3 regions of the Rummeliibacillus sp. TYF005 genome follow, and region 3 is predicted to be linked to each of the others. Evidence: riboswitches for the same ligand, from Rfam matches in the RefSeq annotation. Region 3 holds a riboswitch; each other region holds the start of a gene.
What was found. Region 3 has a riboswitch for S-adenosylmethionine ahead of CW357_RS09975 (methionine ABC transporter ATP-binding protein). Riboswitches for the same ligand answer to the same signal wherever they lie in the genome.

Region 1: another riboswitch for S-adenosylmethionine. It lies ahead of CW357_RS17505 (methionine biosynthesis PLP-dependent protein); the one in region 3 lies ahead of CW357_RS09975 (methionine ABC transporter ATP-binding protein).
Region 2: another riboswitch for S-adenosylmethionine. It lies ahead of CW357_RS07290 (methionine ABC transporter ATP-binding protein); the one in region 3 lies ahead of CW357_RS09975 (methionine ABC transporter ATP-binding protein).

Annotation. Positions count from the first base shown of each region.
Region 1 covers NZ_ML122612.1:1,852-5,113, reverse strand. Annotated here, with positions in the region: gene CW357_RS17510 (aminotransferase class I/II-fold pyridoxal phosphate-dependent enzyme) at 1-190, opposite strand, end outside; gene CW357_RS17505 (methionine biosynthesis PLP-dependent protein) at 174-1,307, opposite strand; SAM riboswitch class I at 1,378-1,478, opposite strand; gene CW357_RS17500 (SH3 domain-containing protein) at 1,604-2,401, opposite strand; gene CW357_RS17495 (YozE family protein) at 2,659-2,877, shown strand; partial or broken gene deoD (purine-nucleoside phosphorylase) at 2,959-3,262, shown strand, end outside.
Region 2 covers NZ_ML122550.1:26,035-29,296, reverse strand. Annotated here, with positions in the region: gene CW357_RS07300 (Y-family DNA polymerase) at 1-650, shown strand, start outside; gene CW357_RS07295 (YolD-like family protein) at 690-1,025, shown strand; SAM riboswitch class I at 1,147-1,246, shown strand; gene CW357_RS07290 (methionine ABC transporter ATP-binding protein) at 1,375-2,388, shown strand; gene CW357_RS07285 (methionine ABC transporter permease) at 2,378-3,070, shown strand; gene CW357_RS07280 (MetQ/NlpA family ABC transporter substrate-binding protein) at 3,126-3,262, shown strand, end outside.
Region 3 covers NZ_ML122558.1:10,258-13,519, reverse strand. Annotated here, with positions in the region: gene CW357_RS09985 (MetQ/NlpA family ABC transporter substrate-binding protein) at 1-129, opposite strand, end outside; gene CW357_RS09980 (methionine ABC transporter permease) at 183-851, opposite strand; gene CW357_RS09975 (methionine ABC transporter ATP-binding protein) at 844-1,869, opposite strand; SAM riboswitch class I at 1,994-2,097, opposite strand; gene CW357_RS09970 (thioredoxin family protein) at 2,155-2,463, opposite strand; gene CW357_RS09965 (toprim domain-containing protein) at 2,476-2,817, opposite strand; gene gcvH (glycine cleavage system protein GcvH) at 2,941-3,262, opposite strand, start outside.

The DNA.
Region 1 (3,262 bases), on a different contig from region 3:
CTAATGCATCACGAGTAGGGTTTCCAGAGCGACTGTAGTCGTAGGGACCGAAAGAATCAAAATGTTCTTGGTCAAAAGTAGATGAAAGATAGATTGGTACATTCACAGCACCTGTCTTTTGTTCGTAATCGCCTCTAGTAGAAGCAGTTATTAGACTAGTTTCGATAGATTGTTTATTTTGTTGACTCATGGAAAGACACCTCTTTATTGATAGTAGTAAAAACTTGTTGGAGATCTTCTATTAAATCTTCGGCTTCTTCTATTCCTACTGAAAAACGTAACAATGAGTTGTCAACACCACGTGCAGTTCGTTCTTCTTCAGGTATATCAGCATGTGTTTGAGTAGCCGGGTAGGTGATAAAACTTTCAACGCCTCCTAAACTTTCAGCAAATGCGATAAGTTTTAAATTTTGAAGAAATGCTGGAACCAATTCAGAATGATGTAATCGGAAAGAAATCATGCCACCTAATCCAGTGTACAGAACATCTTTTACGGATGGTTCCTTACTTAAATAGTCAACAATTTTTCGTGCATTTTCTGTATGCTGTTTCATGCGAACATGTAAAGTCTTTAGACCACGAAGTAAAAGCCAACTATCAATCGGGGCTAATGTTGCACCTGAAGCATTATGGTTATGAAGAAGTCTTTCGCATAACTCTTCACCTTTTGCGACGACCAGACCTGCAAGAACATCATTATGTCCTCCAATATATTTAGTAGCACTATGAATAACAATATCAGCGCCAAGTTCAATTGGACGTTGATAATACGGAGTCAAAAAAGTATTATCAACGATCAGCAAAAGATGATTCTTTTTCGCTAACTTTGCAAATAGTTCAATATTTATTTCTTGCATTAATGGATTTGTTGGTGATTCTATAAAAAGTGCTTTTGTATGTTCATTTATAATTGCTTCGACTTCCGCGATAGATTGGAAAGGTGTGAAATGAGCATGTATTCCATATTGTTCTTCGTATTGACGAGCAAGTCGATATGTACCTCCGTAAATGTCATCTGAATAGATTATTTCGTCTCCTGATTTGAAAAGGGATAAAACTAATTGGATTGCAGCCATCCCGCTACTACAGGCAAAACCTGCATCTCCACTTTCTAAAGCGGTAATTCCTTCTTCTAAAACAGCCCGAGTTGGATTTTTTGTACGTGTATAATCATAGCCTGTCGATTGGCCGAGTCCTGCATGTCGATATGCGGTAGAAAGATAAATAGGTGTATTAATCGCACCTGTCCGAGGATCTGTTTCTGTTCCGATTTGCGCTAAACGAGTCGAAATATGTTTTTTTGTCATGTTCATCATCCTTTTCTAAAAAAATAAAAGGCCCTCAGAAGAAGAGGACCTTGTACTTAAAAAGTCAATCTTCTTATCTGCTAGAAATACATCTACTGGAATTAGCACCTTACCAAATTGGTGGTTGCTGAGATTTCACAGGGCCAGTCCCTCCATCTCTCTCGATAAGAAATTTACATTAAATTGTTAGAAAAATTTTAATTAATGAAATAGTAACACTTTATGAAATACTATGCAATAGCATAATGAAAGAAAAAGCCCCCTAAATTATTTCAGGGAGCTCTTTAATCGTTCAATTATTTTGTTTCAATTTTTGTGATTTCAAAAGTGACTTTTTTGTTTTTCACAGTTTTAATTGCGCCAGCATTTGGGGCGTAATATGTGATTGAACCGTCTGCAGCTTTAATACCGACAACTGATTTAAATGTACCTGCTTTTACTTTAAAAGTGTTTGAAATAGATACGATTTTGTAATTTTTTTTGTTTGCTTTAAATACTTGTCCCTTTGTAAAAGGGTAAACGATTTGACGAATAGTACCTGTTTTAAATTTGTAATCTAAACCTTTAGAAGATTCTTTTACTAAAAATGATTGTTTATTGTTACCTGTTTTTTTGTACCAGTAAGTCCAACCTGTTGAATTGCGTTTGCCAGTTGAATATAGTTTTCCGTCTTTGCCATTTTCAACATAGTAGTAAGTATTTGTTACTACGGGGCGATAAGTTGTTTTTTTACTATTTGAAGTACTCGTACTTTTTTTAGTTGTAGTTTTTTTAGTAGTTGTAGTTTTTGTAGCTGTTGTTTTCTTGCTTGTATTTTTGCTAAATGATAAGTAAGAAGCATATACATAAGCTGTTTTTTTGTTGAATTTAATTTTTGCCCAGCCTGTTTTTGATTTACTATATACGACTACTTTAGTACCTTTCCAAAGTGTTCCAACTTTTTTGGCATTAGCTGAAGGTTCAGCGTGAACGTATACGCTATTTGCTACTTTTGCGTTCATTGTTTTTGGTGTTGCTGCGTCACTGTTTGCTGTAAAAGTAAATAAAGTCCCAAACATGACTATGAAAGATAGTAAGCTTTTTACTATTTTCATTTGAATCATCTCCTCATATATACCAATAATCTAGGTAGAGATGCGGTAATCTTTATTGATAATATTTTCGCATCCGAGTTATAGAACGAAGATGAAATGGGAAGGTTGCCATTATCATGAAAAAAGTAAGAAAATGTTTTCCAGGTAGAGAAGAAATTAGATAAGTTACAATTAGAGTTTTAATATAGTTTCCAAAGATAAGTAATTTTCGTGTAAAATGAATGTAAGTTATAATGAAATAAAGGCAGGAAGTCCAAATGAAACCATCATTTTATCATTTCGTATTATCTTTTAGAGGAGCAAAAGATGCAAAAGGGGATTTTGCAGAAGCTGCTTTTCATGACCATAGTTTTCCTAAACAGGAAGAAGATTTTCAAAACATCTCAAGATATATAGAAGAAAAAGCAGATCATGCGTTAAGTGCAGTTGTATTTGATGAACTTTGGCAACAATATGATGAAAAATATGAAGAATAATTTTTGATTGTCAGAGGTCGGACTTTACTGTTACAATGAGTCAGGCATATTGAAAATTTTAAATTGAAAAGGAGAATAATTATGAGTATCCATATTAATGCTAAACAAGGCGAAATCGCTGAAATCGTACTTTTACCAGGAGATCCTTTACGTGCAAAATATATCGCAGAAACATTCTTAGAAGATGTTACTCAATATAACGAAGTACGTAATATGTTTGGTTACACAGGTACATACAAAGGAAAACGTATCTCTGTACAAGGTACAGGTATGGGTGTACCATCTATTGCTATTTACACAACTGAACTTATGCAAGAATACGGATGTCAAAAACTAATCCGTGTTGGTACTTGTGGTGCACTAAAACGTGATGTTAAAGTTCGTG
Region 2 (3,262 bases), on a different contig from region 3:
CCCTTAATAATATGGGGATTTTTTCTGTTGGGGATTTAGCGCACGCTGATTTAACAACATTAGAAAGGCATTTTGGTATTATGGGCAATCAACTCTACTATCACGCTTGGGGAATTGATCTATCAAAAGTTGGCGAAGCGCCATTGATAGAAGGTCAAATTAGTTATGGTAAAAGCCAAATATTGATGCGGGATTACAACACTAAAACGGAAGTGCTCGCCGTACTTCTAGAAATGTGTGAAGATGTGGCAAGAAGAGCGCGTGAAGCTTATAAAGTAGGACGTACGATTACGCTTGGGATTTCTTATAGCAAAAACGCTTTTGGAGGAGGTTTCCAGCGTTCACGTACGATAGATGAAGCAACAAACGATACGATGATTATTTATCAAATTTGCCAACAGATATTGAACGAACAATACAACGAGCGCCCTGTACGACAAATCAGTGTCAGTATTTCAAAGTTAGAATCAGAACATTCTATGCAACTTAGTTTTTTTGATAAAACACGTTGGAAACGGCGACAACTTGGGACCACAATGGATCACCTTCGTACCCACTATGGTTCTACGGCTCTATTACGTGCCGTATCATATACAAATGCAGGAACAGCTATCGATCGTTCTAAATTACTCGGTGGGCATAAAATTTAAATCTAAAACTGATTCCAATACTAAGGAGTGGTATTACAAATGTTACGTGATCGAGGTAACATAAAATGGACTGCTATGATGTTGCCAGAACATGTACAAAGACTAAGAACCTGGCAACAAGAAGATCAGCAAATCACAAAGCCGACCTTTGATGAATGGACCCTACAAGCCTTAGAGGAAGAACTTTTGCAAGCATATTACGGCAAAAAAGAAGTATTATTAGACGTTTGGCACCAACAAACTAGTGTTCACTATAGAGGAATCATCACCAAACTAATTAGCGAAGAAAAAAAGCTATGCCTACACAATGATACCCAATATAAAGATAAATGGGTTCCGGTAGAATTTATCCTCAATGTTAAGGTATTTGAATAATAGACATAAAATAAGCCAATATAAAAATATTTTTAAATAATTTATTTTTTCTAAAAATAGATTGACAAATAATATAAAAAGAAATAATATGGTTAACATAAACTTACAACTTAACAAATGGAATTTATCAAGAGTGACTGAGGGATAGGCCCTGTGAAGTCCAGCAACCCCCGTTTGGGAAGGTGCTAATTCCTACAGAATTTATTTCTGAAAGATAAATCGACATCTGATTAGAAGATACATCTTTCAGTAGAAGGATGTATCTTTTTTTAGTAGGAATACATAGTTTTTCAATAGAAATTATGAATTTTTGTGCAATAGTAATTTAACAATGATTAGAGGGATGTATATGCTGGAAATACAAAATGTATCAAAGATTTACAAGGTAAAAAAGAAAAGCGTAACCGGTGTAGATCATGTCTCATTGACAATTGATAACGGAGAGATATTTGGAATAGTTGGTTATTCTGGAGCAGGCAAGAGTTCCTTATTACGGTGCATTAATTTATTAGAACAGCCAACAGATGGACAGATATTAATCGATGGTCAAGATTTAACAAAATTAAAAGGTGAGCAACTTCGACAAGCACGATTGAAAATCGGGATGATTTTCCAACACTTTTACTTAATTAGCCAAAAAACAGTAGGGGAAAATATTGAGTTTGCATTGAAAGCTGCAAATATATCAAAAGAAAAGAGAAATGAAAGAGTCAAAGAGTTGCTCCATATGGTTGGTTTGTCAGATAAAAAAGATGTGTTTCCAGCCCAGTTAAGTGGTGGACAAAAACAGCGTGTGGGAATCGCAAGAGCATTAGCTAATAACCCCTCTATATTACTTTGCGATGAAGCAACATCAGCGCTTGACCCAACAACAACAACCTCTATTTTACGATTGTTAAAGAAAATCAACCGAGAACTTGGTATTACAATTGTTCTAATAACACATGAAATGGATGTTGTGAAGGAAATTTGTGATCGCATGGCTATTATGCAAAATGGAAAGGTAATCGAAGAAGGTGCGGTATATGATATTTTCGCCAATCCTGAAAAGTCGCTAACTCAGGAATTTATCAGCAGTGTAGTGTCTTTTGATATTCCGCCAACCATTTTACAAAACGTTAAAGGTAAGGTAGTCAAAATTTTATTCAAAGGCGATGTAGCTGGTGAAGGTGTTATTTCAGATATGCTACAGCAATTTGAGGTACGTGGGAACTTTCTACACGGCACAATTGAATATATACAGGAAAGACCTCTTGGTATTTTTCTAATGGAACTGAATGGGCAAGTGGCAGATATTAACCGTTCGATTTCCTATATGGAAAGTCGTGGAGTCACAGTGGAGGTGTTAAACAATGCTATTTGATCCTAGTCATTTTACAGAAATGCTTCCTGATATTTGGAAAGCATTTGGTCAAACGCTTCTAATGGTAGGTATTTCATTAGCAGTGGCCTTGGTCATTGGTTTACCACTTGGTTTGCTTTTATTCATCACAGGAAAAGGCTTGTTTTCTACAAGTAGATCCGGTTTACTTGGTAACCGCTTTGTGAATGTAGTGGTTGGCTTTATCGTTAACTTAATACGTTCAATTCCATATATCATTCTTTTAGTAGCGTTATTCCCAGTTACTAAGTGGTTAATAGGCGATACGATAGGGCCTATTGCAGCAAGTGTTTCTTTGTCAGTCGCATCAATTCCGTTTTTCGCAAGACTTGTTGAAACATCACTTCGAGAAATTGATAAAGGTGTTATTGAGGCGTCTATTGCAGTAGGGGCGACACGTTGGATGATTATTAAAGACGTGTTACTTCCAGAAGCAAAATCTGGTGTCATTCAAGGAATCACCATGACTATTATTAGTTTAGTAGCATACTCAGCAATGGCAGGAATTATCGGTGGTGGTGGTATCGGTGACCTAGCAATTCGCTTTGGCTACTACCGTTATGACAACACTATTATGATCGCGACAGTTGTGATATTAATCATCATTGTCCAAGCAATTCAATTAGCAGGAGACGCGATTGCAAAAGCAGTCGATAAACGTTAAAAGTAACTAGCATTCTGAAAAAATAGCTTTTTATAAAAAATTGGGGGTTTTAAACATGAAGAAATTTTTGTTTAGCGTATTAACGCTAGTACTAGCAGTGGCTTTAGCGGCTTGTGGTGGAGATAAATCAAAAGATACAAGTAAAGCAACAAAAACAAAAGACATTACAATTGGTGCAACAGCAGGTCCATA
Region 3 (3,262 bases):
TACATTAGAAGCACCTACTACTAATTTTGTTTCTTTTGAATCACCAGATGATGCTTTTTCGTCTGATCCGCAAGCTGCTAAGCTTAACGCTAATGATGCTGTTAGAATTCCTGCTACAAGTTTCTTCATGTTTTTTCCCCTTTTCTTTTCAAATATGTGAACGTTAATACGTATACACCAAACTATCGTTTATCTGTTTTGGATGTAATAAAATCACCTATAAATTGAATGATAAATACAATCACTAACACTAATACAGTTGCGACAAATGTTACATCGTTACGACTTCGTTGGAAGCCATCCATAAACGCTAAGTTTCCTAAACCACCAGCACCGATTACACCTGCCATTGCAGTGTAACCAACTAATGCTACTGCTGTTACGGTAATACCTGATATTAAAGCGGGTAATGACTCTGGGATTAAAACCTTATAAATGATTGTCCAAGTTTTAGCTCCCATAGAACGTGCCGCTTCAATTACACCTTTATCAATTTCACGTAAAGCGATCAAAACCATTCGAGCATAGAATGGTGCAGCTCCTATGATTAAAGCTGGTAACGCTGCATTGGCTCCACGAATTGTTCCTAGTAAAAAGTTTGTAAATGGAATTAAAAGAATAACTAAAATGATAAATGGAATTGATCGGAAAATATTCACAACAGAGCCCGTTAGTAAGTTGACAACTTTGTTCGCCCAAAGTTGTGTTGGACTTGTAAGGAATAACAGAATCCCAAGAACTAAACCAATTATGAATGTAAGAACTGTTGAAACAGCCGTCATGTAAATGGTTTCTCTTGTAGCTTCCCACATGATTTCCCAATCGACATTCGGAAAGAGATCATTAAGCATTCTTGATCACCTCCGTTTTAATACCTTGTTCATCTAAATATTGAATCGCATTTGATACGTCGCTATCATTTCCAACAATTCGGACGATTAACGTACCATATGGACCACTCTTTGTCGGAGATATATTGCCATGCACAATATTCACATCGATACCAAACTCTCGTATCAAATAAGAGATTACAGGTTGCTCAGTTTTAGAACCAACAAAGAATAACTTTATCAACTGATCATTCGGGTAATCATCCAACATTTGTGAAATGGACTCTTTGTGCCCAGCTGTTTCAGTAACTTGAGAAACGAATTTCTTTGTTACAGTTGCTTTTGGAGATTGGAAAACTTCTAGAACATTTCCTTGCTCAACAACTTTCCCAGCTTCCATCACTGCTACACGATGACAAATTTTTCGGATGACATGCATCTCATGTGTGATTAAAACAATTGTTAGTCCAAGTTTTTCATTGATACTTACAAGTAAGTCTAAGATTGCATCCGTTGTTTCTGGGTCAAGGGCTGAGGTTGCTTCATCACAAAGTAACACTTCTGGATTATTTGCTAGCGCTCTAGCAATACCTACACGTTGCTTTTGTCCACCTGATAGTTGGGAAGGATATGCTTTTTCTCTTCCTTTCAAGCCGACTAACTCTACTAGTTCAAGTACACGTTTCTGACGTTCTGCTTTACTAATACCAGCAATCTCTAATGGAAATGCTATATTCTCTTCGACTGTTCTCGACCATAATAAGTTGAAGTGTTGGAAAATCATACTTATTTTATGGCGTGCATTTCGAAGTTCTTTCCCTTTAATCGATGAAATATTCTGTCCATTTACTGTGACTTTACCTGATGTAGGCTTTTCTAAGCCATTGAGTAAACGGATCATTGTGCTTTTACCAGCACCACTATAACCGATAATGCCAAAAATCTCACCATCATTTATTGATAGGTTAACATCATTAACTGCAGTTAGAGATCCATTAGCGGTTTTGTATTTTTTTACGACATTTTCTAGTTGAATCATACTCAAAACCACCTTTTATATTTACGTCATTGTCGCTCGGGTCTGAACAGCCTCTTTCGCTTTTAATATAAAAGACCCTTCTGTAAGATTAACAGAAGGGTCCACGTAATATACGAAAACCGTTCTCTCATCTTCCAAAGTTCTCACTTTGCGTGAATTGGCACCGTGTCACATTGTGACGGTTGCCGGGCTTCATAGGGCACTTCCCTCCACCTCTCTAAATAAGAGTAACGTAAATAATTATTTAATTTATGTTTGTTACTTTACCACTCTATGTTAACATCGTCAATCTTTTTTCTGAATTTTTTCAAATAAGTATGAAACAGATTGAAATGCATAGATTTTATCTCTTACTTTTCCATTTTCAGTAATTAGTAAACATGGGACACTTTCAATTTTATAGTCTATGGCTAATTGTTCCACATAATTGATATTAGCCTTTCCCATTGGAATGTCTGGAAAGGTTGCTTCCATAATCTCCATCATTTTAGAAGCTACTTGGCACGTTCCACACATTGAAGTGTATAAATAGAAAGTACATTGTTCTTTACTTTCCTTCATATTCTCCCATTCTTCAATTGACCATTCTTGCATAACTTGTCATTCCTATTCTATAAGATAAGCTGGATTTACTTTAAAATCAGCAGCCAATAATATTCTAGCTAAATATTTTCTTGGCGTTACTTCCACTTGTTTATATAAAGAAAGGGTTCGTAAAAAATACGTCTCAGGATATTCTCTCTTCATCAAAGCACGAAGGCAATCGCCTGAATAATCTTCGTCAAAAAAAGCATATAAATCATATTCTTCATAGGGATAGATAAGTTCTTCTAAATTACTCGCACTAATCGTTCCATTCGTACATAGAATTGGAATATCTTCTGCTAATATGGGGTGAATTTGCAATTTATCCTGCCTACCTTCTACAATAAGCACTTTATCAGACAAGCTAATTCCTCCTTACAGTTTTATCCCGCATTGAGTGCAGTAAAAACCTTAACTTAATAGTGTGAACTGCTTGATGTACGTAAAAGCGCCAACACAAAAAGTGTGGCGCTTTTATTGGCAAGATTATTCTTCGATTAGTTCTTGGTATTTTTCTGGTGTAAGTAATTCTTCAATTTGTGATACGTCAGAAGGTTCAATCACAACCATCCATGCTTTTTCATATGGAGATTCGTTAACAAATTCTGGGCTATCTTCTAGTTCTTCATTAATTTCTACAACTTTACCTGAAATAGGTGCATAAAGTTCAGATACAGTTTTTACAGATTCAACACTACCAAATGGTTCATCTGCTACTAGATCGTCACCTACTTGTGGAAGTTCAACGAATACGATATCACCTAGTTCTGATTGTGCGAACTCTGTAATTCCGATGCGTACTTTTCCA